One region of the Muricoccus vinaceus genome, then DNA from elsewhere that is predicted to be linked to it. Evidence: riboswitches for the same ligand, from Rfam matches in the RefSeq annotation. Region 1 holds a riboswitch; the other holds the start of a gene.
What was found. Region 1 has a riboswitch for cobalamin ahead of metE (5-methyltetrahydropteroyltriglutamate--homocysteine S-methyltransferase). Riboswitches for the same ligand answer to the same signal wherever they lie in the genome.
Positions count from the first base shown of each region.

Region 1 (15,247 bases):
GCGGAGCCGGGTCACGCCATGGAGGCTCGCGCGCCACACCCCGAGGGAACAAGGCCGCCGCACCGCCTGATGCCACGCGGTTACGGAGGCAGCGCCCGGGTGAGCCAGGGCTGCCTCCGCGCTCTGCCGGTGGTCAGGCGAGGTCGTTCGAGCCGGCGGGCAGGGGTGTTGTGTCCGGCTCCCGCGCCGCTGGCTCGTCCCCGCCTGTCGCATCGTCTCCGCCTGTCGCATCGCCATCGGCATCGGCATCGGCATCGGCGTCAGCGGGCGAGCGGGCTTCGGTCAGGCTCTGCGAGAAGCCCGCAACGGCGTTGAGGCCCGTCGCCATGGCGGTGGCGGCCATCGCCGTTCCGACGGCCGCGGCAACGGGCGCGGCCATTGTTGCCATCATGGCGGCGCCCGCACCGGCCATCGCAGCGGGGAGAGACATCGCCGCCTCGGCCTGCTGCCCGGTGCCTTCAGGCGGCGGCGCGGCGGTATCCGGGGCGTTCCCCACGCCTTCGTCACCGCTTCCCTGGCGGTTCTTGGGTGCGGAGCGTGCGCGCTGTGGACGGCGATCCGTGGTCGCCGCCGCACCCCGGGTCGGGGTAGACCGTTTGGACGGCGCCGGCCTCGAACTCCCCGTGTCGGACGACTCGTCCCGGACGACGGGGGTGGTCCTGGGGGTGCGCCGAGCCGGGGATTTCACCGGAGCGGGAGAGGGCCGCGACGTGCGGGTGCTGGCAGGTGTCGCCTTGCTCTTGGCTGCTGGGGAGGCCCGGTCCTGGCGTTTGGACTTTGCCGCGGCGCCTCGCGGTGCAGGGGACTGCGTTGCCCGGCCGGATCCCGTGGTCGAGGACGCGCGCCTGCTGGTGGCGGCTGCAGGCTTGGCGGGCTGCCGCGCGGGTGCTGCTGCCGCGCGAGGGCTGCGGGCGGCGGTCTTGGTTGTCCCCTTGGCCCTGGAGGCGGCGCCGGACGGCGCCTTGGCCTTGGCCGTGGCAGGCCGGGCGCTTGCCTTTGCCTTTGGCCTGGTGCTGCTGGTGGCCGGGGCAGCCCGCCGCGCCGCCGCGGCGGCTGGCTTGCTTGCCGGCTTGGTGGCGCGGGTCCCGCGTGCGGCGACCTTGCCGGCTGCTGCCGTGCGCGGTGCCGCGCTGCGCCGGCTGGTGGCGGGGGCAGCCTTCTTGCCGGCCGCGGAGGAAGCTGGCTTGCGCTCGGCCTTTGCCGGGCGTGCGCCGCGGGCGGGCGTCTGCACCGCCACCTTGCGAGCCGTTGTCGTCTTGGGCGCAGCAGCCTTGCCCGCGCGCGACGGAGCCGCCGTGCCTGCCTTGCCCCTCGTGGGAGTGGTGGCGCCACGGGCACTTCGTGCGGCGGTGGAGGAGGCGGCTTTTCCGCCGGCGGCCGCAGGCTTGCTGCGTGCCGTGGATGCTGATGGACGGCGGCCGGGCCGGGCCGCCTCCGGGCGTGTCTTGCTGGGGGGAGCCTTGTTGCCTGGACGTTTAGCCATGATCACCTCCGAAACGAGTGGGCAGTTGGCTAGCAACCGATTCGCATAGTGCGCGCCCGGCGGCCGCGTGCAATGGTTCCGTTTGAACAAGCGTCTTGGTGATCGCGCTAGCGGCTGGCTCCGGGAGGAAGTGGCCCGGCTTCTCCGCGCACCTGCGTGAGAAAGCGCTTTGGAATCCGGCATGCGACTGTGTAGGCGGGATTGAAGACGTTGCCGACGTCGTAGCGGACGACCTGGCCCATGAGATGGCTGGCCGCTCGGGCGTCGAGCCCGTAATCCTCACCGAGCCAGCGCAACATCTCCGTGGTTGCGTGCTGCAGCGCCTGATCAAGCGGCCGGGCGTTGCCGATGGTGAATACGTCATCGGACGTCTCGCCACGGGGCCAGGCGATCGTTCGCTTCAGGACACGGAGCGTGACCTCCATCTCGAAGGAGGTCTCGATCCCTGTGCCGACGATCTCACCGTCGCCCTGACAAGCGTGTCCATCGCCAAGATAGAAAAGCGCGCCCGGCACGGACACGGGGAACCAAGCCGTCGTACCCGGTGCGAACAGGCGGTAATCCATGTTGCCGCCGTTCGGGGCGCTTGTCGCGGTGGACAGCGCCTGCCCTCCGGCCGGTGCCACCCCGAAGCAGCCGATCATGGGTTGAAGCGAAGGTGAGAACGTCTCCAGTCCCTTTGCCGGTTCCTGCAGCCGCACGGTCCCGGCCTCGCGGTCGATCTCCCATACGTGGCGCTGCTGCGGCGGCCGGTCGGCGAGGACAGCGGGGTCCAGAACAGTGGAGGCGAGGGGCGAATAGGTCCAACCGGTTGTCCGGCTTGGCGTCAGCCGGTTGATGTGGACAGCCAGCGTGTCTCCCGGCTCCGCACCTTCGACAAAGAAAGGCCCTGTCATCGGGTTCGGCCGGCTACCGACCGCCATCTCACGGGCGTCTAGTCCCGACGCGTCGATCGTATCGGCGATCACGGTGTCGCCGCTGGCGACGCGAAGACACGGGTCGGCGGTGCCGATCACGTTGAAGTACTGGGTGGGATGAAAGCGATGCGTGGCCATCAGGCTCTCCGGGAGATCACGTTGGTGCAGGGCACGTTGCCTGATGCGTCCATGCGTGCAGCCCAATACTGCACGGTATGAACCCGTCCAGGGATGGTCAACGCTGGCTGGAAACCGTGGGTTCCACTGACGATCAAGGAGCGGGGAGATAGCAGTCAGCCGGGTGAATCAGCGCGCAGCGACAAGCGCTGCCCCTCTTGCCGAACTTGAAAGGCTGCCGCGATCCGGTCGCAGCGTACATAGGCCGAGAGCCGGTAGGCGGCCCTGATGTTGGTGGTTGTGGTGGAACCGACGCTGCCGCGTTGCTGGTATGCTGCCCAGTGGGTTCCTGGAGGCGTTCGCTCGACCGCGTGAACACGGGTATTAGCCCTCCCTTGCCGTTTCCGTTCGGGGCCTTGGGTCTGGGTAGAGCGTAGAGGCTTTCGGCTGGTCGGCGAGGTCGGTACCCGATCCATTATTGGGGGGAGAAGATCTGGCCGCTTTCGTCCTGGTGACCAGGGCTTCGGTGCTGCTTGTGCTGAGAGCCTGCTTCAGCGTGTCAGGCTGGGTCTATCAAGGCTTCCATGCTGGCGAGTACACCGGCGCGTTCGATGCGCGCATTGGCTGGGTCGAGCCGCTCTGCGTAGCTACGCAACTCTCGTGGCGGATGCCATGCGGGTTGGACCGCATGTGGCGGCGCTGCGCCGTGAGGGCGCCTTTGAAATTGCCAAGCGCAAGTTGGCGTCCTGGTGCAAGTTCTCTCATCCAGCTTGGGAAGCTCCGCTGAAAAGCCCTCACCAGAGCCAAGCCATTCGCGCCGGGTCACCGCATTTGCGGAGTGCCCTCCTGGCAGGCGAGCTCACTTTGTCAACTCATAAGCATATCTTTATGTCTCTTGACTCCGCTTGCGCTCGTTGGCCAAATGTCCGTGTCGAGGTTCCCCGGCGCGCGCTATGTGTCGGGGCTAAGAGGGAATCCGGTGCAGGCGCGGCAAGCGCCGAGGCCGGAGCTGCCCCCGCAACTGTGAGCGGCGAGCTGAGGTCCATGACGTGTCACTGGCGCCCAGGGTTCATGCCCTGGCGCCGGGAAGGCCGGACCGAGGCGACGACCCGCGAGCCAGGAGACCTGCCCCGGCACATAACGTCCTCCGGCGGGGTGTCCGGTCAGGTCGCAGGTCCCGCACGGCCGCTGCCTTCTTTCCGGAAGGGCTGCCGCGTGCCGGCTCGCGCCTGGTCTCCTCGCCAGAACCAGCACAGGCGAGGTCCATGTCCGTCACCGTTGCATCGCTCGGCTTTCCCCGTATCGGCCCGCGCCGCGAGTTGAAGACCGCCCTGGAGCGCTACTGGTCGGGCAAGTCCGACCGGGGTGCGCTGCTGTCCGCTGCCGCAGCGCTGCGGGCAGAAGCCTGGGCGCGGCAGAAGGGTCTCGGCGTCGACCACGTGCCGAGCAACGATTTTTCCCTCTACGACCACGTGCTCGACACCAGCGCCATGGTCGGCGCCATTCCCGCGCTCTATGGCTGGACGGGTGGGCCGCCAGACCTGGACACCTACTTCGCCATGGCACGCGGCTCCCAGGGCGAGGCGCGCGCCGGATGCAGCCACGGCTGCACCCACGAGGCGGCGGATGTGCCTGCCGCCGAGATGACAAAGTGGTTCGACACGAACTACCACTATCTCGTTCCCGAGTTCCCCGCGGAACAGGCCTTCGCGCTTTCCTCCCTGAAGGTGGTGGACGAGTTCCTGGAGGCGAAGGAACAGGGGGTGCACACCCGGCCGGTGCTGCTTGGTCCGGTCACGTACCTGAAACTCGGCAAGAGCCAGGCAGGCAGGCCGCGCCTGGAGGATTTGCTGCGCGCCATCCTGCCCGTCTACGCGGACGTGCTGTGCCGCCTCGCGGCCGCAGGTGCGGACTGGGTGCAAATCGACGAGCCCTGCCTTGTTCTCGACCTGACGGTGGAGGACCAGGCCGCGCTGCGCACGGCCTATGTGGCGCTTGCAGAAGCCGCACCGGGCATCCGGCTCATGCTGACAAGCTATTTCGGCGGGCTGGGTGAAAACCTGGAGACGGCGCTGGCCTTGCCCGTGGCTGGGCTGCACATCGACCTGATCCGCGCGCCGGAGCAACTCGACACGGTGCTGGCCGGGGCACGGCCGGAGCTGCTGCTGTCACTCGGCGTGATCGACGGCCGCAACGTCTGGCGTGCCGATCTCGAGGCCATCCTGGCGCGGCTGGAGCCGGTGGCGAAAGGCCGCGACCTCGTTCTCGCACCTTCCTGCTCTTTGCTGCACACGCCGATCGACCTGGCGCTGGAGACGGCGCTCGACGAGGACGTCCGGAGCTGGCTGGCCTTCGCCGTGCAGAAGATCGAGGAACTGGCGATCCTTGCCAGTGCCCTGAACGAGGGGCGCGACTGCGTGGCGGATGTTCTGTCCAGCTCATCCGCAGCGGCCAGGGCGCGGAAGACCTCGCCCAAGATCCACGACGCTGCCGTGGCCGCGCGCATGGAGGCGAAGGACGCTGCCCTCGACCGCCGCGGCACTCCCTTTGCCGCGCGCCGCAAGCTGCAGGTGGAGAGGCTGGGCCTTCCTGCCTTTCCCACGACCACCATTGGCTCCTTCCCTCAGACCGAGGAGGTCCGGAAGGCACGCGCCGCCCACGCCAGGGGCACGATCAACGATGCGGAGTATGAGGCCTTCCTGCGCGAGGAAACCGCCCGCGCCGTGCGCTGGCAGGCGGAAATCGGGCTCGACGTGCTTGTGCACGGCGAGTTCGAGCGCAACGACATGGTGCAGTACTTCGGGGAGCAGCTTTCGGGCTTCGTCTTCACGAAGCACGGCTGGGTCCAGTCTTATGGCTCCCGCTGCGTGCGCCCACCCATCCTGTTCGGTGACGTCTCGCGCCCGCAGCCGATGACGGTGAAGTGGTGGGAATACGCCCAAGGCCTGACTGCACGGCCGATGAAGGGCATGCTGACGGGGCCGGTGACCATCCTCAACTGGTCCTTCGTGCGCGACGACGTGCCGCGGGCGCTGGCCTGCCGTCAGATCGCGCTGGCCATCCGGGACGAGGTGGCGGACCTGGAGGCGGCTGGCGCGAAGATCATCCAGATCGACGAGGCCGCCCTGCGCGAAGGGCTGCCGCTGCGGCGCGGGGATTGGCAGCGCTATCTCGACTGGGCTGTGGAGTGCTTCCGCGTCGCCTCGGCCGGCGTGGCGGATGCAACGCAGATCCACACCCACATGTGCTACTCGGAATTCAACGACATCATCGTGGCCATCGCCGGGATGGATGCGGACGTGATCTCCATCGAGACGGCCCGGTCCAAGATGGAGCTGCTGGAGGCCTTCGCCGGGTATCGCTACCCGGCGGAGATCGGACCCGGAGTGTACGACATCCACTCCCCGCGCGTGCCGGCGGTGGAGGAAATGACGCGGCTGCTGCGGGCCGCCCTGTCGCATCTGGCGCCGGAGCAGCTCTGGGTGAATCCGGACTGCGGGCTGAAGACGCGCAAATGGCCGGAAACCCGCGCGGCCCTGGTGAACATGGTGGCCGCGGCGAAGCGGGTGCGGGAACCCGCCTGACCGATCAAGGGGCCGCGCAGCGTCGCGGCCCCGCCCCGTGGGTCGCATGGCCGCCGCATGTTGAAGGGGCGGCGTCACGGAAGGTGTAGCCAGCCTGGCGCCGACCCTGCGGCGCCGGCCATCCGGCAAATGGACCGGTCCTTGGCCGGCCCGTGGGGCAGGGCTTCCGCTGCCTTCGCTTCCCTCGGTGTTCGTGCCACCGAGAACGGAGGTGCTGGAGCAACAGCCCGGCGTCGCACGCTTGGCCCGTGTTGGCCCGAGGTGGACGCAGGTCACGCGCAGCTACCGGAGGGCGGGCGTCCAGCACATCGTCGCGCTCCGGGCGAGTACGGCTTCTTTTCGGAAAGAGGACCTGTCCGTGCGAGTTGGCGCGCTGCTTGGCTGGCGGACGCGCCGTGCCCCTCGTGCCGGTCTCCAGCCGTGGCAGGGTGCTCCGTTCTGCCGTCAGGGAAGCACAAGCCGATGGGGTGCTGGAGCGCCAGGCCCATGGAGCCAATGCATCCCATCTACACACACCAACCCCTCCTGGGCTGGCGGCTCAGGCGGCAGCTAGTCTCCCTCAGGGGGCAGCGCGGAACTCAGCAGTTGCTGGCCGGCGCGCTCAAGGGCGGCCGCGGCCTCCACGGTGCCGAGGTAAGCGGCGGAGGAAAACGCCCCCTCCGTCAGCATCATCAGGGCATCGCCCAGCATGTTCGGGTCGGCGGCACCAGCGTCGGCGCAGACCTGGCGGAGCGTATCGCGCATCCTGCGCTTGTAGGCATCGGCGACCTTGCGGGCCGGATGCTCGGCGTCCGGAAATTCGGCGATCGCAAGGCCGAGCGAGCAGCCGCGGAAGCCGGGCTGGCGCAGTTCGGCAACGGCCGCTGCCAGAAAGGCCGCCGGACGCTCGCGCGCAGGAAGGTCCGGGCTGAGCGCCTCGCGGTACCAGGCCGATTCCTGCTCGCAATCGTCGCGGAGGATGCAGGCGACCAGCTCATCCTTCGACGGGAAGGCACGGTAGAGGCTGATCTTCGTGGTGCCAGCGACCCGGCACAGCTCCTCGACGCCCGTGGCGCGGATGCCCTGCCGGTAGAACAGGTCCCGAGCCACCTCCCGCAGCCGCTGTGCGGCCGTCCGGCGCTGGGGGATCCCTGACGCTTCGCTCACGATCACCTCTCCGTCTGCCGGACCCGCTTGACGAGGCGGGGGTTGTAATGTGACCGACCGGTTCGTATCCATATGAACGAACCGGTCGGTATCATCCGGCCCCGGAGATTGGTCATGTCGACCCCCATTCGCAAGGGCCTGGCCCCACTGGCGCTCGCCCTTGCCCTTCCCATCCTCCCGCTCGCAGCCCAGCCGGCCTTGCCCAGCGTCACCGTTTCCGAGCCCCTCCGGCGCAACGTGACCGAATGGGAGGAGCACATCGCGCGGCTGGAGCCCTCCGCGAAGGTCGAGCTGCGCCCCCGCGTCTCCGGACAGGTGGAGCGGGTGCATTTCCGGGACGGGCAGGTGGTCCGGGCCGGCGAGGTGTTGTTCACCATCGACCGCGCGCCGTTCGACATCGCCGTGGAGAGCGCGCGGGCCGAGCTGGCGCGGGCGGAAGCAAAGCTGGAGCTGGCGCGGCAGGAGATCGACCGCACCTCGTCTCTGGTGCGCGACCGCTTCGCGCCCCAGGCCCAGCTGGACACGCGGCGGGCTGCCCAGCGCGACGCCGAGGCCGGGATCACCGATGCCCGCGCGAAGTTGCGCCAGGCGGAGCTGGAGCGGAGCTGGACCGAGGTGCGGGCACCGCAATCCGGCCGGGTCTCGGACCGGCGGGTTGATGCCGGCAACCTGGTGCAGGCCGGGGGGACGCTTCTGACCACCATCGTCGCGCTGGACCCGATCTACGCCACCTTCGACCTGAGCGAGGCGGATTACCTCCGCTTCGCCCGGCGCGGCGCGCGGGCAGAGGGCGACGCGGCCGAGCCGGTGCGGCTGCGGCTTGCCGACGAAGCGGAGTGGAACCGCCAGGGCCGGCTGGATTTCCTGGATACGGCGCTGGACGGACGCTCCGGCACCATTCGGGCGCGGGCGACGCTGACGAACCCGGATCTCTTTCTGACTCCCGGGACCTTCGCGCGCCTTCGGCTCCGGGCGGGTGAGGGGGATGTGCTGCTCGTGCCCGATGCGGCCATCGCGGCGGACCAGGCCGCCCGGGTGGTGATGACGGTGGCCGCCGACGGCACGGTGGTTGCCAAGCCCGTCGTGCTGGGCCCCGTGGTGGACGGGCTGCGCATCGTGCGGGGCGGGCTTTCGGCGGAGGACCATGTGATCGTGGCCGGGATGCACCTGGCGCGCCCCGGCACCCGGGTGACGGCGGATCTGCGGCCCGCCGCGCCCCCGCGCCTGGCCGACGCGCGCTAAGGGGCCGCGGACATGCGCTTCGCCCAGTTCTTCATCTCGCGGCCGGTGTTCGCCTCGGTGATCTCGATCGCGATCGTGCTGATCGGCGCGATCGCGGGGCTGCGGCTGCCGATCAGCGAGTATCCCGAGATCGCGCCGCCGACGGTGACCATCGCCGCCAGCTATCCCGGCGCTTCCGCCTCCGTCATCGCCGAGACCGTCGCATCCCCGATCGAGCAGGAGATCAACGGCGTCGAGGGCATGCTCTACGTCTCCTCCCAGGCGACCGGGGACGGGCGGCTGAGCGTCAACGTGGTCTTCCGGCAGGGCGTGGACGTGGACCAGGCGCAGGTGCTCGTTCAGAACCGCATGGCCGTGGCCGAGGCGCGGCTGCCGGAGGACGTGCGGAGGCTCGGCATCACCGTCCGCAAGGCCTCGCCGGACATCATGATGGTGATCCACCTGACCTCGCCCGACGGTTCGCGCGACGAGCAGTACATCTCCAACTACGCCATGCTGAACGTGAAGGACCGCATCGCCCGGCTGGACGGCGTGGGCGACGTGCAGGTCTTCGGGGCGCGCGACTACGCCATGCGCATCTGGCTGGACCCTGCGAAGGTCGCCGCCCGCGGCCTGACGCCCGGCGAGGTGCTGGAGGCCCTGCGGCGTGCCAATGTGCAGGTTGCGGCCGGCGGCCTGAACCAGCCGCCGACCGGGGCCTCGAGCGGCGCCTTTCAGCTGAACATCCAGGCGCTGGGGCGCCTGCGCAGCGTGGAGGAATTCTCGGACATCGTTGTGGCGACCAACGAGGCTGGCGTGCCGCTGCGCCTGCGCGACCTGGCGCGGGTTGAGCTGGGTGCCCAGGACTACACGCTGAACGCCTACCTGGACGCCGACAAGGCGGTGGCCATACCGGTGTTCCAGCGTCCCGGCTCCAACGCACTGGCGACCGCCGCCGCGCTGCGCGCCACGCTGGAGGAACTGAAGCGCGACTTCCCGCCGGGGCTGGACTACCACACGGTCTACGACACCACCCGGTTCATCGAGCAGTCGATGGAGGCCGTGGTGCATACCTTCGTCGAGGCGATCATCCTCGTCGTGCTGGTGGTGATCCTGTTCCTGCAATCCTGGCGTGCCTCCATCATCCCGCTTGCGGCGATTCCCGTCTCCATCATCGGCACGCTCGCCTTCATGTCGGCGCTCGGCATCTCGCTGAACAACCTTTCGATGTTCGGCCTCATCCTCGCCATCGGCATCGTAGTCGACGACGCCATCGTGGTGGTGGAGAACGTGGAGCGGCACATGGCCGAGGGGATGGATTCCGTCGCCGCCACGCGCCGCACCATGGACGAGGTGGGATTCGCACTGATGGCGATCGCGCTCGTGCTCTGCGCGGTGTTCGTGCCGACGGCCTTCATCGAGGGGATATCCGGCGCCTTCTACCGGCAGTTCGCGGTGACCATCGCGGTGGCGACCCTTCTCTCGGCACTCGTCTCGCTCACCCTGTCCCCGGCGCTGGCGGCGCTGCTGCTGCGGCCGCACTCGCATGAGCGTGCGAAGGGCTGGCGGGCCTGGGTGGGGGCGCCGTTCGGCCTCTTCTTCCGTGGCTTCAACCGGCTGTTCGACCTGCTGTCGATCGGCTACGGCGCGATGACGCGCCGGCTGGTGCGGCTCTCGGCCGTGCTGCTCATCCTTTATGCCGGTCTGCTCGCCTTCACCGGCTTCACCGTGAACCGGACGCCGACAGGGCTGATCCCCCCCTTGGACCGCGGCTACCTCATCGCGGCCTTCCAGCTTCCGCCGGGCGCCGCGCTGTCGCGCACGGACGAGGTGGTCCGGCAGGCGGCGAAGGACGTGCTGGAGGTGCCGGGCGTGGCGCATGCCGTGGCCTTCACGGGCTTCGACGGGGCGACCTTCACCAATGCGCCGAACTCGGGCGTGATCTTCGTCACCCTGAAGTCCTTCGAGGAGCGCGAGGCGGAACACCTGACCTTTCCGGGCATCACCGGCGCCGTGCAGGCGCGGCTGATGCAGCAGCGGGAGGCGCTGGCGCTGGTGATCCCTCCGCCTTCCGTGCCCGGCATCGGCACTGGCGGGGGCTTCAAGCTCTACATCCAGGATCGCGGGGACCGTGGTTCCCGCGCGCTGGAGGAGGTGACGAACCGCATCGTCGGCGCGGCCAACCAGCGGCCGGAGATCGCCATGGCCTTTACCCTGTTCAACACCAAGACCCCGACCTTGCGGGCCGAGGTGGACCGGAGCAAGGCGGAGATGCTGGGCGTTCCGCTGTCCCGCGTGTCGGAGGCCCTGTCGGTTTACCTCGGCTCAGCCTTCGTGAACGACTTCAACATTCTTGGCCGCACCTACCGGGTGACCGCACAGGCGGAGGAGACTCAGCGGCTCACACCGCGCGACGTGGCCCTGCTGCGCACGCGCAACCAGGATGGCGCGATGGTGCCGATCGGCGCGCTGGCGACGCTGGAGCCGGATAGCGGCGCCTACCGCGTGCCTCGCTACAACCTTTATCCTGCGGCCGAGGTGCAGGGCGCGGCGCGGCCGGGCGTTTCCACGGGACAGGCGATCGCGGCCATGGAGGCGATGCTGCGCGAGGAACTGCCGCAGGGGTTCGGGTACGAGTGGACGGAGATCGCCTTGCAGGAGACAACGCAGGGCAACACGGCGCCCATCGCCTTCGGCCTCGCCGTTGTCTTCGTTATCCTGCTGCTGGCGGCGCTTTACGAGAGCTGGCTGCTGCCGCTGGCTGTGGTGCTGATCGCGCCGATGTCGGTGCTGGCGGCGTTGAGCGGCGTCGTCTGGCGCGGGCTCGACAACAACGTCCTGGTGCAGGTCGGGCTTGTGGTGCTGATCGGGCTGGCGGCCAAGAACGCCATCCTGATCGTGGAGTTCGCCCGTCACGCCGAGGCGGAGGGGCAGTCGCGCTGGGAAGCGGCCGAGGCCGCCGCCCGGACCCGCCTTCGGCCCATCCTGATGACCTCGCTTGCCTTCATCCTCGGTGTGCTGCCGCTGGCCGTCGCCACAGGGGCGGGCGCGGAGATGCGGCAGAGCCTGGGCACGGCCGTCTTCGCGGGCATGCTGGGCGTCACGGCCTTCGGCCTGGTCTTCACCCCGGTCTTCTACGTGGTGGCCCGGGCGATGGCGCGACGCGAGCGTGATTCGCGTGCCTTGGAGGTGGCGACGCCATGAGGGCTTGGTTGTTCTCCGGTAAGGCTGCGCTGGACGACGGGTTCAGGTCGCGCTTTCCCGCCAGCTGAGTCCTCAGAGGCCAAGCTGAGGCGGCGGGGTGAAAGCCCCCCGTCGTCCGGGTGAGGGGCTGTTTCTGACCCTCGCCTGGCCCGGGGTGCCGCCAGGCCGACGAGACAAGGCTTGATTTGCTGCGGATGCGCAGGATCCGGCCTTCACCGGGCGGCAAGCCGGGCGCGCGCGGGGGCGGAAGAAGAGGGGAGGGCGGCCCTTGGCGGATCTACCCGTTGATGGGTGGGCGGTGAGGCCCCCCTTGCGGCTGTTTTAAGACGGGACCGCCTTCCCCCTTTTATTTTCACCACGCTCATGTCGCGATCGCACGGCGCCGTGGTGCAGCGGACATGCCATCGCCCGAGCGGATCGGGGATGTGCGGCAGATCGCCAGCCCTTCGGAGCCACCCGCGGCACCAGGACGAGGCGGCTCGGGGGCTATTCCGATCATGCCGCCTACTCCCGCGTGGTCACGTCGACTACATCCGGGTTGGTGACAGAACGGCCGCCGCAAGGTGGCCGGGGTGTTCCAGGAACACGGGAGACGAGCGATGGAGATCAAGCGTGCGGGCTCGCAGCCCTCCGGCGAGGGGCCGGCGGACTGGTTCACCGGCGCGGTGCGGGTCGATCCTTTGTTCGGCCCGCCCGAGCCGGCGCGTGTGGCGGGTGCCTTGGTGACCTTCGAGCCCGGCGCCCGCACGGCCTGGCACACGCATCCGCTCGGCCAGACCCTGATCGTGACCACCGGCCTCGGCTGGGCCCAGCGCGAAGGCGGACCGATCGAAGAGATCCGGCCAGGCGACGTCGTCTGGTTCCCGCCCGGCGAGAAGCACTGGCACGGCGCCACGCCGACCACGGCCATGAGCCACATCGCGATTCAGGAGAAGCTGAATGGATCGCCCGTGGATTGGATGGAGCAGGTCACCGACGATCAGTACCGGCCGTGAGCTCCCGCTGAAGGCCGGTGCTTTCTTCTCCGGAGCAGCATCAACCGGCCTCCGCGATGCCGAAGGCTGCCCTGAGCTCCGCCATGACGGAGCGGACCGGTCAGGGCGCGGGAAAGGGTTCGGGCCTGCGGGCCCTCCTCAAGCCTGCCGGAGACGCCCCTCCAGTGCCGCGATGAAGAGCCGCACCTTTGGGGGCACCAGCCGTGCCGTGGGGTAGACGGCCCAGACCGCCAGCGGCTCCGGCACCCACAGGCCGGTCGGGACCGGGAGAAGATGTCCGACCGACACCTCCTCCCGAACGTCCCAGGCGGACAGCATGGTGATGCCGAGGCCACCGAGGCAGGCCTGATGCAGCGCCTCGACCGAGCTGGAGGTGAACGGGCCCGAGATGCGCTGGCGCAGGGTCCTGCCGCCCGAAAGGAAGGTCCAGTGGCTCACCCCGGTCAGGGCCAGGCAGCTGTGGCGGGCCAGGTCCGCGGGCGTCTCCGGCGCGCCGTGCTCCGCCAGGTAAGCGGGTGCGGCGTAAAGCCCGCGCGGATTGTCCGCGAGCCGCCGCGCGACCAGCGCGTTCTCGCGCAGCGGAGCGATCCGGATCGCCAGGTCGAGCCCCTGCGCGACGATGTCGATGATGCCATCGCTCAGCAGCAGGTCCACCTGCAGCCCGGGATGCTCATGCAGGAAGGCGGGCACCAGCGGCGCCACCACCTTGCGGCCGAAGGGCACCGAGGCCGTCAGCCGCAGCATCCCCGTCGCCCCGTCCGGACCCGGCCGGACGGAGGCGCGCGCCATTGCCTCTTCCTCGAGAAGCGCGCGGGCATGGGGGAGGAAGGCCTCCCCTTCGGCCGTGAGCGACAGCGATCGCGTGGTACGGTGCATCAGCCGGGAGCCGACCTCCTCCTCCAGCTCGGCCAGACGGCGCGACGCGAGCATGGGCGTGATGCGCAGGCGGCGCGCCGCGGCGGCAAGGCTTCCTGCCTGGACCGCCTCGACCAGCACGAGGAGGTTGGTGAGGTTGATCATAACTGTTTGCGTTATACTGCCCGAACAGAACGGAGATCTACAGCGCCGGGTGTTATGAGCCGAGTTTGCGGGGCAGCAGATCAGGATCAGGTCCATGCCGGACGTCTCCATCCCGCACCCGCCCCTCCTGTCCGCCCCGCCGGTGCCGGAAGGTGGCAGCCATCCTCCTCCACGGCTCGGGTTCGGCCTCACCTTCGCCATGGCCGCCGCGGCGGGGACCGCTGTCGCGAACATCTATTACAACCAGCCGATGCTCGGGATCATCGGGCAGGATTTCCCGGGCTCGGGTGCCACCGCGCTGATCCCGACGGCTACCCAGCTCGGCTACGCCGCCAGCCTGTTCCTGCTGCTGCCCCTGGGCGACCTCCTTGACCAGAAGCGGTTGATCGTCGTCCAGTTCGTGGTGCTCGCCGCGGCGCTGGCCCTGGCGGCGCTGGCACCCAGCGCCCCGGTTCTTGTTCTCGCCTCCCTCGTCGTCGGCATGTCCGCCACCGTGGCGCAGCAGATCGTGCCCTTCGCGGCGCATCTGGCACCGCCGGCGCGGCGTGGTGCAACCGTGGGTGTCGTGACCGGCGGGATCCTGGCGGGCATCCTGCTCAGCCGGACGTTGGGCGGCTTCGTTTCCGCCCATGGCGGCTGGCGCGCGATGTTCTGGCTCGCCGTGCCCATGGCGCTCGGCGCGGCGGCGCTGATGGCGGCCATCCTGCCGGTCCGCCCCGCCGCTGCCTCGATCGGCTATGGCGAGGCACTCCGCTCGCTTGTGCATCTCTGGCGCAGGCAGCCGGCCCTGCGGCGGGCGACGCTGATGCAGGCCGCGCTGTTCGGTTCCTTCTCCGCCTTCTGGACGGTGCTCGCCCTGCGGCTGGAGGGGCCTCCTTTCGCGCTGGGCGCGGAAGTGGCCGGGCTGTTCGGCGTGGTCGGGGCCGTGGGCATCGCTGCGGCACCGCTGGCGGGGCGGCTGGCCGATCGGCGCGGCCCGGAGCTGGTGATCGGGCTGGGCGCCTTGCTCACCCTTGCCGCCTGGGCGGTGTTCGGCGCCTGGCCGTCGCTGGGTGGGCTGGTGCTGGGCGTGATCATCCTCGACTTCGGCGTGCAGAGCGCGCTCGTCTCCAACCAGCACGTGATCTACGCCCTGCAGCCGGATGCCCGCAGCCGGATCAACACCATCTTCATGACCGGCATGTTCCTGGGCGGCGCGGCCGGTTCGGCGGGCGCCATGACAGCCTGGGCCCTCGGTGGCTGGGGCGCGGTCTGCGGCTTCGGTGCGGCCCTGGGCGCCCTCGCCCTTGTGGTGGAGGCCATCGCCCGGCGCGGCAGGGGAGCCGTGCGGTGAGGGCGTTGCGCATTGCCGTGGCGGGAGGCTCCCTTGCGGGCCTCTTCGCCGCCATTCTGCTGCGGCAGGACGGGCACGAGGTGCGCGTGTTCGAGCGTTCGGCGGGCGGGCTGGAAGGCCGGGGCGCCGGGCTGGTGCCGCAGCGCGAGGTGTTCGACGTGCTGCGGCAGGTAGGCGCCGAGGAGGTGTTGAAGGTTGGGGTGGTGGCGCGCGACCGCATCGTCCTG
Region 1 is NZ_JBHLVZ010000084.1:76,884-92,130, reverse strand. It holds gene ACFFIC_RS23540 (hypothetical protein) at 134-496, opposite strand; gene ACFFIC_RS23535 (hypothetical protein) at 828-1,532, shown strand; gene ACFFIC_RS23530 (acetamidase/formamidase family protein) at 1,591-2,538, opposite strand; cobalamin riboswitch at 3,435-3,664, shown strand; gene metE (5-methyltetrahydropteroyltriglutamate--homocysteine S-methyltransferase) at 3,783-6,101, shown strand; gene ACFFIC_RS23520 (TetR/AcrR family transcriptional regulator) at 6,651-7,247, opposite strand; gene ACFFIC_RS23515 (efflux RND transporter periplasmic adaptor subunit) at 7,362-8,489, shown strand; gene ACFFIC_RS23510 (efflux RND transporter permease subunit) at 8,502-11,672, shown strand; gene ACFFIC_RS23505 ((R)-mandelonitrile lyase) at 12,272-12,667, shown strand; gene ACFFIC_RS23500 (LysR family transcriptional regulator) at 12,806-13,687, opposite strand; gene ACFFIC_RS23495 (MFS transporter) at 13,782-15,020, shown strand; gene ACFFIC_RS23490 (FAD binding domain-containing protein) at 15,017-15,247, shown strand, end outside.

Region 2 (15,247 bases), on a different contig from region 1:
GGCTCGCCGCCAGCTCGTCGCGCACCAGGGCCTCCAGCGCCACGCCTTCGGTGCCGCGGTTGGCCAGCACGCTCTGGGTGCGGCCGAGGGCGTCGATGCGGCCCGAGAAGCGGGTGGCGAACTCCTGCAGGCTTTCCGCGCCCGCCAGCGAACGGGAGGTGATGGAGCGAACGACGCCGAGGATATTCTTCACCCGGTGCTGCAGCTCCGCCAGCAGCAGGAACTGCTTCGCCTCGCCGCGGCGGCGCTCGTCCACGTCCTGCATGACGCCGAGCATCACGCCGCCCGTCCGCGTGCCGCTGAGATGCACCCAGACCTCGCCCGCCGGGGCCAGGATGCGGACCTCGATGTCGAGCGGCGCGCCGACGCCGCCCGTGGCATCGTCGAGCGCCCCGGACAGGCGGGCGCGGTCATCCCGGTGGGTGGTGGCCAGCAGGGCCGCAAGGCTGGGCGGGGGCAGGAAGGTGAAGGCGGTCTCGAAGCCATCCGAATGGGTGAAGCGGCCGCTTGCCACATCCAGCTCCCAGATCACGATGCGGGCGGCCGCCGTGGCCAGGCGCGCGCGGCCCTCCGCCGTCCGGCGCGCGGCCTGGGCCGCCGTGGTGGCGGTGATGTCGAGAAAGGTCAGCACCGTCCCCAGGACGAGGTTGTCCACGCTGCGGTAGGGAAGCACGCGCACCAGGAAGCGGCCGCCCTCCGGCAGCCCGATCTCCCGTTCGGTGGTGGAAAGCGTGCGGAGCACCCGCCGCACGTCCTCCTCCAGCTCCGGATAGGGCATGCGGGAGGCGATGTGGGTGATCGGCCGCCCCAGGTCGCCCTCGATCAGGTGGAACGCCTCGGACACGCTGGGGGTGAAGTTCCTCACCCGGAGGTCGTTGTCGAGGAAGATCGTCGCGATCGGGGTGGATTCGAGCAGGTTCTTGAGGTCGCTGTTGGCGTGGGCCAGCTCGCCGTTGACGGTCTGCAACTTCTCGTTGGCGGATTGCAGCTCCTCGTTGGTGCTTTCCAGTTCCTCGATGGTGGCGCGCAGGCGGTCGCGGGTGACGGCGAGCTCGCTTTCCAGCCGGTGGACCAGCTCGTCGCGCAGCACCGCCGGATCGAGCGCGGGCTCTTCCGGGGGAAAGGCCGCGTCGCTGCGCTGGTCGTGGAACAGGACCACGAAGCTGGCGGGCTCCTCCGCCGATTCGCCCAGCGGCTCCACCGTGAGGCCCACCCGTCGTGCGTCCTCGTCCGGGCCGAGGCGCACGGGGGCCACGCGGGCCGGCCTGCGCTCGGCCGCCGCGCGGTGGAGCGCGGCGCGCAGGTCCAGCCGGAGGTCGCGGTGCACGAGGTTCAGGAGGTTGAGGCTGGCCGTGCCGGCGGAGGGATCGAGATAGGGGCCGGTGCGGCCGGAGAAGTTCAGGACCAGGTATTCGTCGTCCACGACGACATAGGCGGGCGCGTGGCGCTCCACCACCCGCTCGACCTGCCGGGCGATGCCCAGGCCGCCGGCATTGCGGAGTGTCGCCAGGATGATGCCGACCGCGGATTCGCCCTGCTGCTCCGCCAGGGAAACCGGGAAGGTGTCCACCGTGCCGCGGCGGCCGGGGGCCTCCTCCGGCGGCGAGAGCCGCAGCCGGCCACCCTCCAGCGTCGCCATCACGCCAACCGGCGCCACGGGAAGCTGGTCGGGCTCCAGGCGGTCGCCGTCGCGCGGGATCCGGGCCGGAGGGCCGCCGGCTCCGTCCAGCATCTTGAGCAAGGCGGACAGGTCGAGCGCCTCCGCCGGCTCCGAGAGGATGACGAAGGCCGCGCCGGTGCCGGGCGGGATCAGCGAGAAGAAGCGCAGAACGGAGTGCAGGGCGGGCGCGGGCACCCCGAGGCCCACCACCGCCACCGGCCTCGCCGCCCCCTCGTCCTCGCCGCCGAGTTCCCCGCGCGCCAAGCCGCCAACCTCCCGCCCCCAGCCGGGAATACAGTCGTCAAAACCCGGACGCACGCCCTAAATGTCGTTCGTGCCGGCGTGGGCCAGGCGGAGCCCCTGGGTCACAGCCCGGCGCAGGGTGGCCGCGTACCGGGCGTGTTCGGCGGCGCGCGCCCCGTGGAGCCCGGCCACGGCCTTGCGTCCGGCCTCCCGTGCGTCCCGGACCATGCGGCCGATCAGTCCGGTGCGCTCCACCATCATCCGCATGGCCATGCGGAGCGCCTCCTCGATCCCGTCCTCCGGAGCCGGCCCCAGGGCCTCCGAGGTGAAGGCGTCGCCAGCCCGGCGGCGGTAGCGGAGCGGCCCGGCCTCCGTCACCTCGGGGAGCGTGCCATGGCATTGCGGGCAGGTGAGGGCCACGGGCTCCGCGAGCGGCCGTGGGCCGAGGCGCCATCCGGCGGCGATCTCCACCTCCGCCGCCCGCAGGGCGGCGAGGGGCATGTCGCCGGTCTCGGCATCCAGCGGGTGCTGCACCACGGCCAGCCCGCCGGCCGCCTTGATCGCGTGCAGCCCGGCGGCGCCGTCGTTCAGCAGGCCCGTGAGCACCACGCCGATCACGCGCGGCCCGAAGGCCGGGGCGGCCGAGCGGAACAGCGGGTCGATGGCCGACCGCGCCATGTTTTCCCGCCGGCCGGTTCAAAAAATCGCCACGATGTCGCGCCGTGCCATCCGGTTCATGCCGCGATTGCCCTGTGGAAAGGGAAACATGCGGGCACCGCCGCGGTCGCGCGCCCCCCCGCGCGGGGTCCCGGCGAGCGCGCGGCAACCCCGGGCCATCCCCCGGCGCTGGACCTTGCGAGGAGACCCGATGCTCAACACCTTCCAAGACGCGCCCGCCGGCGCCGCCGCGCCCCAGTTCATGTTCGCCACAGGCATCGAGAACAGCAACCCGCGGGTGGACGGACGGCGGGTGGACCAGCTGGAGGCCAGCGGCCATCTCCGCCGCTGGGCGGAGGACTTCGCCCTGGTGCGGGAGGTCGGCTGCAACACGCTGCGCTACGGCCCGCCGCTGCACACCACCTGGCTGGGCAACGGGCGCTACGACTGGAGCTTCGCCGACGAGACCTTCTCGGCTCTGCGGCGCCAGGGCACCTATCCCATCGCCGATCTCTGCCATTTCGGCGTGCCCGACTGGATCGGGGACTTCCAGAACCCGGACTTCCCCTGGCTGTTCGAGGACTACGCCGAGGCCTTCGCCCGGCGCTTCCCCTGGGTTCAGCTCTATACCCCCGTGAACGAGATGTATGTCTGCGCCCTGTTCTCCGCCCGCTATGGCTGGTGGAACGAGCAGATGCGCAGCGAGCGCGGCTTCGTCACCGCCATGAAGCACCTGGTGGAGGCCAACCGCCGCGCCATGCGCGCCATCCTGCGGGTGCGGCCGGACGCGGTGTTCATCCAGAGCGAGTCCGCCGAGCAGTACCATGCGGCCTCACCCACGGCCTGGCCGGAGGCGCGGCGGCGCAACGCGGAGCGCTTCCTGTCGCTCGACCTGAATTACGGGCATCCCGTGGACGCGCCGATGTACGAGTACCTGCTGGACAACGGCATGACCCGCGCGGAATACGCGACCTTCCAGAGCACAGACCTGAAGCGGCACTGCGTGCTGGGCACGGACTACTACGTGACGAACGAGCACCTGGTGCTGGACGATTGCAGCACGCGCGCCTCGGGCGACGTGTACGGCTACGCCACCATCATCCAGCAGTACTACACGCGCTACCACCTGCCGCTGATGCACACGGAAACCAACCTGGCCGACAACGGGCACGGCAGCGCGACGGACTGGCTGTGGAAGCAGTGGGCCAACCTGCTGCTGCTGTGGGAGACGCCGGTGCCCGTGCTGGGCTTCACCTGGTTCTCGCTGACCGATCAGGTGGACTGGGACACGGCGCTGCGCGAGAACAACGGGCATGTGAACGCGGTGGGCCTCTACGACCTCGACCGCCGGCCCCGCCAGGTCGGGCGTGCCTATCGCCGCCTGATCCAGCAGTGGCGGGAGGTGCTGCCGGCGCGCAGCCTCTGCCTGCAACTGCCGCTGGCTCCCATGACGCAGGAGTTCCCGACGTGAAGCTTGGCCTGGTGGGATGCGGGGCGATCGCGCGGGCGCAGCACGTGCCGGCCCTGCTGGGAGGGCACAGCTTCGACCTCGTCGCGATGGCGGACCCGCGCGCCACCATCCCGGGCTTCTCCGGGCACCACTACGCCGACCACCGCGCGCTGCTGGAGGCGGAGCCCGAGGTCGCCGCCATCTCCGTCGCTTCCCCCACGGGCACGCATTTCCCGGTGGCGCGGGACGCGCTGCTGGCGGGACGGCACGTGCTGCTGGAGAAGCCGCCCGCGACCACCCTGGCCGAGCTGGAGGAGCTGCGCGGCATCGCCGCCGCGCGCGGGCTGGTGCTCGTCACCTCCTTCCACGCGCAGCACAACGCGGCGGTGGAGCGGGCGCGGGAGATCATGGCCGGGCACCCGCCGCCGGAGCACGTCGCCATCGAGTGGCGGGAGGATTTCGAGCGCTGGCATGGCGGCCAGACCTGGCCCTGGCAGCCCGGCGGCTTCGGCGTCTTCGACCCCGGCATCAACGCGCTGTCGATCCTGTGCCATCTCATGCCCGAGGCGGCGTTCCGGGTGGAGGAGGCACGGTTCCGCGTGCCGCCAGGCGCCGTGACGCCCGCCATGGTGGACATGCGGCTGGGATGGGAAGGCGGCGCGGGCCAGGTCGCTTTCGAGTGGCGCAAGGGCGGGCAGGATGTGTGGGACATCACGCTCCGGGGCGCCTTCGGGGAGTTGCTGGTGCGCGGCGTGCGCACGCTGCTGCTGGACGGCGCCGTGATCCTGCCGGAAGGCCCGAACAAGGAATATGCGGGGGTCTACCGCGCCTTCCGCGCGGCCATCGAGGCCGGGCGATCCGACGTGAGCCTGCGCGAGATGCGGATCGTGGAGGACGCGATGGCCGTTGCCGTGGTGCAGCCGGGCGAGGTGACCTTCTAGGTCTCCAGCGCCAGCAGCGCGGCCATGCCCGAGGGCGTGAGGCGGTACACGCCGCGCTCCACGCGCTCGAACCAGCCATACACGTTGCGCAGCAGGATCCGCCCGGCCTCCGGCGCCTGTGCCGCCATGTCGCGCGGGCGGGCCGGTCCGTCGCGGAGCGCGCGGGCGCAGTCGAGGGCCTGCTGGCGATAGGCGGTCATGATGGGAGTGCGGGTGGCGCCACCCTTGTTCGGGTCGCCGCGGCGCCGCTTGTGCTCGCGCAGGAGAAGGGCACGGCGGCGGGGATTGGCGCGCGGGCGGTAGGGGGAGGGCTCGGCCAGCACCTCGACGCCCCGGCCGGGATCGACGCCCAGCAGGCCGAAGCCGAGCAGGCGGCAGAGCTTGCGCACCCGCCCATCCTGGTCGCGCCCGCGGCGGGAGGCGCGGACGGCGAGCCAGACCTCGTCGGCCGCCGCCAGCCGGTCCACGCCCTGGAGGAGAAGTTCGAGCGTGAAGCTCATCTTCATCTCGGTCACCACCAGGAAGGGTGGCTCGCCCGCGCGAACCGCGACGATGTCGCAGCCACAGACTTCGCCCTTGGCCTCGTAGCCGAGGGATTCGAGGTGGGCCTTCACCTCGTCGTAGAGCGTGGTCTCGTGCGCCGCCCGGGGTGGCGCGGGCGGCGCGGCGCGGCGACGGCGGCGGGCCATTCAGGCCGGCGGTCAGGCCGCCTTGGACTTGGCCGCCTTGCGCTTGTTCTTCTTGGCGCCCGCGAAGGCGGCGACCTTGAGGGAGGGGCTGGCCTTGAAGCGCACGGTGGCGCCGGCCTTCACCGCGACCTTCTCGCCCGTGCGGGGGTTCAGCGCGGTGCGCTTGGGGGTTTCCCGCACCGTGAAGGACCCGAAGTCGGGGAGGGAGAAGCGGCCGGTCTCGATGATCTCGGCCTTGATGGCCGCGATGATGTCCGCTGCCAGGCGGCCCGCGGCCGCACCGGTCATGTCGGAGGCATTCTGGATGACGTCGGTGAGGAACTTCTTCGACACGGTAAGGCGATCCTTGTGTTGGGCCGATGGTCGGGCCGGGCGGCGCGGCCGCGTCGGCGGAGCCGGAACGAAGCACTGAAAACCACGCGCCTGCCGGCACGTGCTGCTCTTAGGAGGGTCGCGCCCCGTTTGTGAAGGCGCCTCCACGTGCATCGTGCCGCAGGACGGCACCGGGCGGACGGATATTACACGCCGAGCGCGCCGGAGCGGGCGGAGATCAGGCGCCCAGCACGGCCCGGGCCTGGACGGCATCCGCCGCGATCGCGGCCTTCAGGGCATCCAGCCCGTCGAAGGTGGCGTCCTGGCGCAGGAAGCGGTGCAGGCGGATGCCGACCTCCTGGCCGTAGAGGTCGCCGGACCAGTCGAATAAATGCGTTTCCAGCCGGGTCTGCGGGTCGCCGCCCAACGTGGGCCGGCGGCCGACATTGGCGACGCCGGGCACCACGCTTCCGTCCGCCAGGCTGGCGAACACGGCATAAACGCCTCGCGCGGGCTCCAGGTGGCGGCCGAGCCAGATATTGGCGGTGGGCCAGCCCAGCTCCCGCCCCAGGCGGTCGCCGTGAAAGACCTCGCCACGCACCTCCCAGTCGCGGCCCAGCAGGGCGGCGGCGCGCTCGGGGTAGCCGTCCTGCAGGGCGCGGCGGATGCGGGTGCTGCTGATCGGGCCTGCGGAGTCGGAAAGATGCGGCACGATGGTCACGCCGATGCCGCGCGCCTCCGCCCAGCGGGCGAGAAAGGCGGCGTCCCCGCCGCGGCGGTGGCCGAAGGCGAAGTCGGCGCCGCAGGCCAGGTGACGGGCGCCCAGCGCGCCGTGCAGCACCACGTCGCAGAAGGCCTCCGCCTCCATGGCGGCCAGGGCGGCGTCGAAGGGCACGGCATGGACATGCGCGCAGCCCGCATCGGCCAGGGCGCGGGCCTTGGCGGGCAGCAGGGTCAGGCGGAAGGGAGGGTCCTCGGGGCGGAAGTGCTCCCGTGGGTGCGGCTCGAAGGTCAGGGCGGCGAGCGGCAGGTCGGGCCGGGCCGCATGGGCCGCGGCCAGCACGGCGCGGTGGCCCGCATGCACTCCGTCGAGGTTGCCGAGCGCGACCGTGCCGCCCCGCGCCGCCTCCGGCAGGGCGTGCCAGCCGGTCCAGACATGACAACCCATGGCAGGCCGGTTCAGGCCTGGGCCACGCGCTCGATCCAGCGCGTCACCTCCGGCGGGCGGAAGGCGGCGAGCTGGTCCAGGGCCTGATCCGCATCGCCGGCGGTCAGGGCCAGGGCGCGGTGCTCGTGCTTCACGAAGCCTTCCTCGGCCATGGAGTCCAGCATGGCGTTCAGCCGGCTCCAGTAGCCCTTCACGTCCAGGAAGACGGTGCCCTTGCGGTGCAGGCCGAGCTGGGACCAGGTGAGGACCTCGAAGGCCTCCTCCAGCGTGCCGAAGCCGCCGGGCAGCACCACGAAGCCGTCGGACAGCGCGGCCATCATGGCCTTGCGCTCGTGCATGGAGGAAACGACGTGCAGGCGCGTGACGGAGCCGTGGCCGAGTTCCCTTTGCATCAGGTGCTCGGGGATCACCCCGTCCACCTCCGCGCCGCCCTCCAGCGCGGCATCGGCCACCACGCCCATCAGGCCCACCTTGCCGCCGCCATAGACCAGGCCGAGGCCGCGGGCGGCGATGGCGTGGCCCAGGGCACGGGCGGCCTCGGCATGGGCGGGGTCGGCGCCGGAATTCGCGCCGCAGAAGACGCAAACCTTTTTCATTTCATGATCCATGCCCTGCAATGTGGCACCGCACCACGCCGCTATCCAGCCGAGGGCGGCTCACTTCTGCTATGTGGAGGGGCCGGGCAGGGGCTCGGGGATCATCACGACGGCCTCGCCCTCCAGCACCAGAACCCCGGCGGCGGTGCAGTGGGTGCGAAGGGTGGCGCGGCGCCGCTCCGGGTCCAGCCCGGTCACCTCCGCGGTGGCGGCGACGGTCTGGCCGATGCGGACGGGCGCGCGGAAGCGCAGGGTCTGCGAGACATAGACGGCGCCGGGGCCGGGAAGGCGGGTGCCCAGCAGGCCGGAGATCAGGGAGGCCGTGAGCATCCCGTGCGCCACGCGCCCCCCGAAGAAGGAGGCCGCGCCGGCTTCCTCGTCGAGGTGCACCGGGTTGCTGTCCCCCGAGACGGCCGAGAAGAGGAGGATGTCCGCCTCCGTGATGGTCTTGGCGAAACGGGCGGACTGGCCCAGCCGGAGTTCCTCGAATCGAATGCCCTGCATCTGGTTTCCCCTGTGCCGGGGGAGCATGGACAAGTCCGGACCCGGGCGCGAGAACCCCCCTCCGCGTGAACGGAAGGACGAGGCGACCATGGCGGCAACCCGGATCGGCACCAGCGAGGCCCTGCTGGAGGAACTGCGCGGCTGGGTGCTGCACGAGACCCCCACCACCGACGCGGCCGCGGTGAACGGGCTGATGGACCGGGCGGAGGCGGCGCTGCGCGAGGCGGGCGCGGAGGTGACGCGCATCCCCGGGCGGGACGGCTATGGCGACAACCTGATCGTCCGCACGCCGCCCTCGCCATCCACCGGGAACCGCAAGCCGGTGCTGATCGCGGGCCACCTGGACACCGTGTGGGACAACGGGACGCTCGCCTCCTCGATGCCCTGGAAGGTGGAGGGGGAGAAGGCCTTCGGGCCGGGCATCTACGACATGAAGGCGGGCTCCTTCCTGGCCTTCCACGCCATGCGCGAGATCCTGCGGCAGAAGGTGCGGACCAACAGCCCGATCACGCTTCTCCTCACCCCGGACGAGGAGGTGGGGAGCCCCACCTCCCGCGCGCTCATCGAGCAGGAGGCGCGGGGCGCCAGCGCCGTGCTGATCCCCGAGCCCGCGGGCAACCCGGGCGGCGCCTGCGTCACCGCGCGCAAGGGCGTCGGGCGCTTCGTGGTGAAGATCCAAGGCGTGTCCTCCCATGCCGGGGGCAACTGGTCGGAAGGGCGGAGCGCCGTGGTGGCGCTGGCCGGGCTGATCCAGACCGTGCACGGCATGGTGGACTTGGCGGGGGGCACCACCACCAACGTGGCGCCGGTCTGGGGCGGCACGCGGCCCAACGTGGTCCCGCCCGAGGCCGGCTGCGAGATCGACCTGCGGGTGGCGAACCCCGAGGACGGGGCGCGGATGGAGCGGGAGATCCTGGCGCTGGCGGGCAGCGAGGACGGGATCACCATCACCGTGGAAGGGGGCATGAACCGCCCCTCCTTCGCGGAGAACCCGGACATCCTGAACCTTTACGAGCGCGCCCGCGCCCTGGCCCGGGAGGCGGGCTACGAGCTGCCCAAGCAGCACCGCGGCGGCGGCTCGGACGGGAACTTCACCGCGGCGCTCGGCATCCCCACGCTGGACGGGCTGGGCTGCACGGGGGCCGGGGCCCACGCGCCGAACGAGCACATCCTGTGGCGCGACCTGGCGCCGCGCGGGCAGGTGATCGTGGGGCTGCTGGAGACGCTGTGAGGGCGCCCGCCCGTCAGCGCGCGGCGAGGACCTGCCGCAGGCCGGTCCAGCGCAGGCCGGGGTAGCGGTTGTTGTCGAGCGGATGGAGCTTGGCCCGGCCGTCGAACATGTTCTCCATGTACTGCATGCCCTGCCAGGCCGGGTAGACTTCCCCCTTCTGCGGGTGCAGCCGGCGGGCCAGGGCGGTCAGCGCGCGCAGGAACCCCAGCCCGCCCGCGCGCAGGGTGCGGAAGCGCGTGCCCGTGACCTGCCCGGCGATCGCCGCCAGGTCGCGGGCACTGGCCTGGTCGCCGGCGATGCGGAGAAAGCGCGGCGTCGTCCGGTCCAGCGCGGCGGCGGCGGTGAAGGCCGCCACGTCGTCGCGGGTGGTGAAATCCATGGGCTGGTCCGCGCTGCCCCAGTAGAGCACGCGCTTCAGCCCGAACAGGATGATCGGCGCCTGGTCCGTCAGCATGTCGGCGAAGGCGCCGTTGAGGATGGAGGTGGCGGCGATCGGCGCGCGGTCCAGGCGCGCGTGGAAGTCGCGGCGCAGGTCCAGGTTGCGGTTGGCGCCGGGCGGCAGCTTGGTGAAGTCCAGCGCGAAGTCGGATGGAATGAAGCGCGGCACGCGCGCCCGCACCGCGGCCTCCAGCAGGGCGGACTGGTTCTCCACGATCGCCTCGTGCAGGCCGCTGAGGGCGGACACGACGCAGGCCGTGCCGGCGCAGGCCTCGGCCATGGCGGCGGGATCGGCGTAGTCGGCCTCCGCCACCTCCGCGCCCAGGCCGCGCAGCCATTGCAGCTTCTCCACGGGCGTGCCGCGGCGCACCAGGGCGCGAACCGGGGCGCCCTGGCGGAGGATGGCCTTCGCGATCCGCGCGCCGAGGTCCCCGGTGCCGCCGGCCAGCAGGATGAGGGGGGCCGTGCTCATCCCAGCGGCACCTCGCCCTCGTCCTCGCCGGCCCAGTAGTGGATGCGGCCGGCATGGACCTTGATGAGGATGAGGCCGGGGGTGTCGATGCCCTGCTCGAACCAGCGCTCGAGGTCCGGCACCCAGTGCTCGCGGAAGGCGGCCTTGTCCCGGATCAGCTCGGCCTGGCCCTCCACCGCGATGAAGATGGGAGGCTTGCCCAGCAAGCCTTTGCTGCCGACGAAGGAGAGGCCGACCTTGGGGTCGCGCCGGATGTCCTCCACCGTGTGGGAGGCCTCCCAGGTGAAGAAGTGGGAATCGCCCTTGTAGGCGACGTCGCCGTTGTTGCTCATCGGGCGCGCGGCGATGTCGCCGCTCGCCGCGCGGGTGGAGAGCATGGCGAAGTCGATGTCGGCCATCCGCTCCGACAGGTCGACAAGGGTCATCTGGCTCATCGGTTCTCTCCTCGTTTCCCGGCATCAACGCCGCGGCGCCGAGGTCGCTGCCCGCCGGGCGCCATTCGCGCCCGGCGGAACCTGCGATCGGCTCAGAACCGGAAGCGCGTGCCCGCCAGCACGGTGCGGCCCGCCACCGCGAAGCCGTTGGCGGGCTCGAAGCGGCTGTTGGCGAGGTTGCGGCCCTCCAGGAACAGGGCGGCCGGCTCGGTCGCCTGCCAGGTGGCGGTCAGGTTGAACAGGGTGCCGGCCTTGTTGTCCTGGGCCAGGGTGTTGGCGGTGCCGTCGTCCCGGTAGGAGGCGAAGGCGCCCTCGCGCGAGCGGCCGTAGAGGATGACCTCGGGCGCGACGGTGACGGTTTCGCCCAGGCGGAGGGTGGCGTTGAGGGCGAGCTGCTGCTCGGGGCGGCGGGCGAGGCGCTCGCCGCTGCGGGCGTCGCGCGCGTCCGTCACGGTGTAGGCGGCGCTGGCCGTCAGCCAGCGCGTGGGGCGCAGCGTTGCCGTGAACTCCCCGCCCTTGATCCGCGCGCGGTCGATGTTCTCCAGCGAGGTGAAGGCGGCGTCGAAGTTGATGAGGTCGCGGATGCGGTTCTGGAAGTAGGTGGCGCCGAGCGTCACGAGGTCGCGCTGGCCGGCGAGGGGGATGTCGAACTCCACCCCGGCCTCCCAGCCCTCGGAGGTTTCGGGGCGCAGGTCCGGGTTGCCCTGGAAGAAGCCGGTGATCACGCCATAGCGCTGGTAAAGGGAGGGCGCCTTGAAGGCGGTGCCATAGGCGGTGCGGATGCGGGCCGAGATCTCCGGCAGGGCCAGCACGGCGCCGAGGCGGTAGGTGGCGTGGCTGCCGTAGTCCTCGGCGTCGTCATTGCGGATGCCGGCGGTCAGGTCCAGGCGGCGCAGGAGGCGCACCTGATAGCCCGCGTGGATTGCGGTGCTGCTGGCCGAGGCGTTGGTGGTGGTGCGGAAGAAGGAGCTGCCGGAGGCCTGGCGGACCTCCTCGCGCTCATGCGTCAGGCCGAAGGCGAGCTGGCTCTGGTCGAAGGGGCCGGCGTCGGGCAGGCGGAGCTGGTTGCCCCAGTCATAGACCGTGCGCTCCCCGCGGTAGAGGTCGTCGGTGGTGGAGGAGGAGAGGCTGTCGGGCAGGTTGGTGTAGCGGCGGCGGTCCTGGCTGCGTGCGATGCGGAAGCCGGTGGTCCAGGCCTCGATGGGGCGGGCCTCGGCGCGGAGCTGGCCGGTGAAGCGGCGGTCGTTGAAGGAATAGTTGGGGTCGTCGTCCGGGACGTTGTCCAGGCCGCCGTGGTTGTCGCGCCAGTTGGCCAGGCCCTCCACGCGCAGGCGGGCATCGGGCGTCCAGCCGAGCCGGGCGGTGCCGGTCAGGCCCCGGAAGCCGTCGCGCTCCCCGGTGTTGGTGGCGAAGCGGGGGGCGGTGGCGTCGGTGCCGCGGGTGGAGAGGCTGCGCAGCGAGAGCAGGTAGTCGAACTGGCCGGCCGTGCCGGTGATGCCCGCGCCGGTGCGGAGGGTGCGGTTGCTGCCGCCTGCGAGTTCGCCGAAGACCTCGGCGGGGCGGCCGGGGGTGGCGCGGCGGGTGACGATGTTCACCACGCCCCCGATGGCGCCCGAGCCGTAGAGGGAGGAGGCGGGGCCGCGCAGGACCTCGATCCGCTCCACCTCCAGCCCCAGCAGGTCGTTGCCGAAGTTGAAGGCGCCGTTGGGCTCGGAGGCATCGTTCACGGGCACGCCGTCCAGCAGCACGAGGGCGTGGCGGGAGGCGGTGCCGCGGATAAAGGCGGAGGCGGGCTGGCCTATGCCGCCGGACTGGATCAGGGCGAGGCCGGGGACGGTGACCAGGGCCTCGGCGAGGGTCTGGTAGCCGCGCTCCTCGATGGTCTGGCGGTCGATCACGGTGACGCTGCCCGGCACGCGCTCGGCGGGGGTGGGGATGCGCGTGGCGGTGACCACGGTTTCCGCCACCGCCGCGCTGGGCTGGTTCAGGGGCGGGGTGGGCTGTGCCAGGGCCGCGGGCGCGGCGAGGCCCACCAGGGAGAGGCTGGTGAAGGAAAGCAGCAGGATACGTCGCATCGGGGTTCCCCAGGCGAGCGAAACACGGTCTGCCGCGCGGCCCCGGGGACGATGTCCCGAAGAGGCCACGCGACGGTGGACGCGGTTCCCGCATGCGGAAGGGGCGGTGGGCCCCCCGTATGGTCCGTTGCGCCGGTGCACCTCGCCCGGCACGCGCGAGACAGCTCTGCGCCGGCCGGTCTCCTGACTCGCGGCCTCCCTTGCGGGACCGGCCCCCGCCTTCTCGCGCCCCGAGGGGCACAATGGCGAATGGGGGGCCGGAATGGGCCGCCTACAGTTGCGAGGGCAGTTGCGGATCAGTGCCCGCGGCCTTGCCGGCCTGGGGCACGTCGCGCATTCCCGTTTCAGCCCTTTCGGGCCACCGGCGCATGCGCGGGCTTCTAGCGCGGCCGGGGTTGGAAGGCGATGGGGGTGTGGCCCCGAAGCGCGGGTGGTGTGTTCCTCAGAGCACGAGGCCGAGCGCCTTGATGCCCACCCAGGCCAGCACCCCCAGCACCCCCGTGGCGAAGGCGCAGCCCAGCACGGTGAGGGCGACGCCCCAGCCTATGGTGCGGCTGTCGTGCTCCACCAGGCCGAGGGCCATGACGATGTTGCCGAAGGCGGGCGGGCCGTTGGTGCCCGGACCCGGCAGGATGAGCATGATCGCGACATAGACGGTCAGCCAGCCGAAGAGCTTGTCCCCGAAGGGGCTGGCGAAGGGGCCGGGGCGGGGGCGGACATATTGCTCGATCCGCCACAGCCACTTGGAGGAGGCACCGGCCAGGCGCAGCAGGTCGGTGCGCTTGATGGACTGGCGCGCCATGAAGGCGGGCAGCTTCGGCACGCGGCGGCCCAGGCCCATCTGCGCGCCCAGCAGCAGCAGTGGCGTGCCGAAGACGGTGGCCATGCCGGGCAGCAGGGAGGGCAGCAGCAGGAGGAGGATGAGCAGGCCGAAGGCGCGGTCGCCGAAGGCCTCGGACATCTCGCCGAGCGATATGCGCTCCCCGGGGAAGGTGGCGGCGACCTCGGTCACGATGCGCGAGATGGGCGCGCCCTCGGTGGAGGCTTCCGCTCCGGTCAGGGGCGCGATCGAAGGGCCGTCCATGTTGAGCGCAGTGCTCCCTGGTGTTGCGCCGCGGGCGCGTTCCGCGTCCTTCGCTGCGCGACGGCTCACGATCCGGTGTGGCGGCCTATCTGGTGCGCCGGGGAGGCCGGCCCAAGGGGAGGGAAGGCATTGCCTTATTCCGGCTGGAACCCCGCGAGGCGCAGAAGCGCGGCGTTGCGGGAGACGTCGTCGCGGATGAAGGCCTCCAGCGCGGGTTGGGTTTCCTCCACCGGCTCGAAGCCCAGGGCGGCCAGGCGCTGCACGGTGGCGGGCTCGCGCATGCCGCCCGCCACGGCCTCGTGCAGGCGGGCGACGATGGCAGGGGGCAGGGCGCGGGGGCGCCAGACCCCGTACCAGGAGTAGAACTCGAAGCCGGGCAGGCCGGCCTGGGCAAGGGTGGGCAGGTCCGGGGCGAGATCCGTGCGCGCGGGGGTGGCGATGCCGAGGCTGCGGAGCTGGCCGCCGCGCACCATGGGCAGGATGGCCAGCGCCGCGTCGAACATGAGCTGGGCGTTGCCCGCGGCCACGTCCGACAGGGCCGGGGCGGTGCCGCGGTAGCCGACGATCTCGATGTTGCTGCCGGTGACGCGGTTGAACTCGATGGCGCTGAGATGGCCGGCGGCGCCGAGGGAGGACATGGCGAAGCTCCATCTGGAGGGCTCGCGCCTCGCGGCCTCCACCACCTCGGCGATCGTGCGCTGGGGCCGGGCGGGGTCCATCACCAGCACCAGGGGGCCGCGGGCGCTGCGGGCGATGGGGACGAAATCGGCCACGGGGTCGTAAGGGGCGGCCTTCATCACCTGGCGCGCCATGGGGTGCACGCTGGCCGAGCCGAGAATGGTGTGGCCGTCCGCCGGCGCCTGCAGCACGGCCTGGCTGCCGATCGAGCCGTTGCCGCCCGCGCGGTTCTCCACCACCACGGGAACGCCCAGGCGCTCGCCGATCTTCTGCGCGGCGAGCCGGGCCATGGCGTCGGTGGCGGCGCCGGGGGTGTAGGGCACCACCATGCGGATGGGGCGGCCGGGCCAGGGGGCCTGCGCGCCGGCCTGGCCGGACTGGGCCCGCACCGCGGGGGCGGCCAGCAGGGCGGGGGCCGCCGCGAGGACCAGGCGCCGGGTTGTCATGCCACGCCTCGTGCCGGCCCTGCGCCGGGTGGGCGATCCTGCCCCGGCCTCACGGGGCTTGCCACCCCGCCCTTTCGCCCGGTGGCCGCCCGCCCCAAGTGCCGGGCATGCGGGACGTGGACATCGCGCTGTGCCTGGCGGTGGATGCCTCCTCCTCCGTGGACCATGA
Region 2 is NZ_JBHLVZ010000005.1:151,009-166,255, reverse strand. It holds gene ACFFIC_RS07315 (PAS domain-containing protein) at 1-1,924, opposite strand, end outside; gene ACFFIC_RS07310 (chemotaxis protein CheB) at 1,982-2,581, opposite strand; gene ACFFIC_RS07305 (family 1 glycosylhydrolase) at 2,772-4,031, shown strand; gene ACFFIC_RS07300 (Gfo/Idh/MocA family protein) at 4,028-4,951, shown strand; gene ACFFIC_RS07295 (DUF2161 domain-containing phosphodiesterase) at 4,948-5,640, opposite strand; gene ACFFIC_RS07290 (HU family DNA-binding protein) at 5,653-5,973, opposite strand; gene ACFFIC_RS07285 (bifunctional riboflavin kinase/FAD synthetase) at 6,191-7,120, opposite strand; gene ACFFIC_RS07280 (LOG family protein) at 7,132-7,716, opposite strand; gene ACFFIC_RS07275 (MaoC family dehydratase) at 7,786-8,220, opposite strand; gene ACFFIC_RS07270 (M20 family metallopeptidase) at 8,309-9,451, shown strand; gene ACFFIC_RS07265 (NmrA family NAD(P)-binding protein) at 9,465-10,361, opposite strand; gene ACFFIC_RS07260 (pyridoxamine 5'-phosphate oxidase family protein) at 10,358-10,795, opposite strand; gene ACFFIC_RS07255 (TonB-dependent receptor plug domain-containing protein) at 10,888-12,870, opposite strand; cobalamin riboswitch at 13,028-13,251, opposite strand; gene ACFFIC_RS07250 (exopolysaccharide biosynthesis protein) at 13,313-13,954, opposite strand; gene ACFFIC_RS07245 (Bug family tripartite tricarboxylate transporter substrate binding protein) at 14,089-15,078, opposite strand; gene ACFFIC_RS07240 (DUF1194 domain-containing protein) at 15,186-15,247, shown strand, end outside.
Region 2: another riboswitch for cobalamin. It lies ahead of ACFFIC_RS07255 (TonB-dependent receptor plug domain-containing protein); the one in region 1 lies ahead of metE (5-methyltetrahydropteroyltriglutamate--homocysteine S-methyltransferase).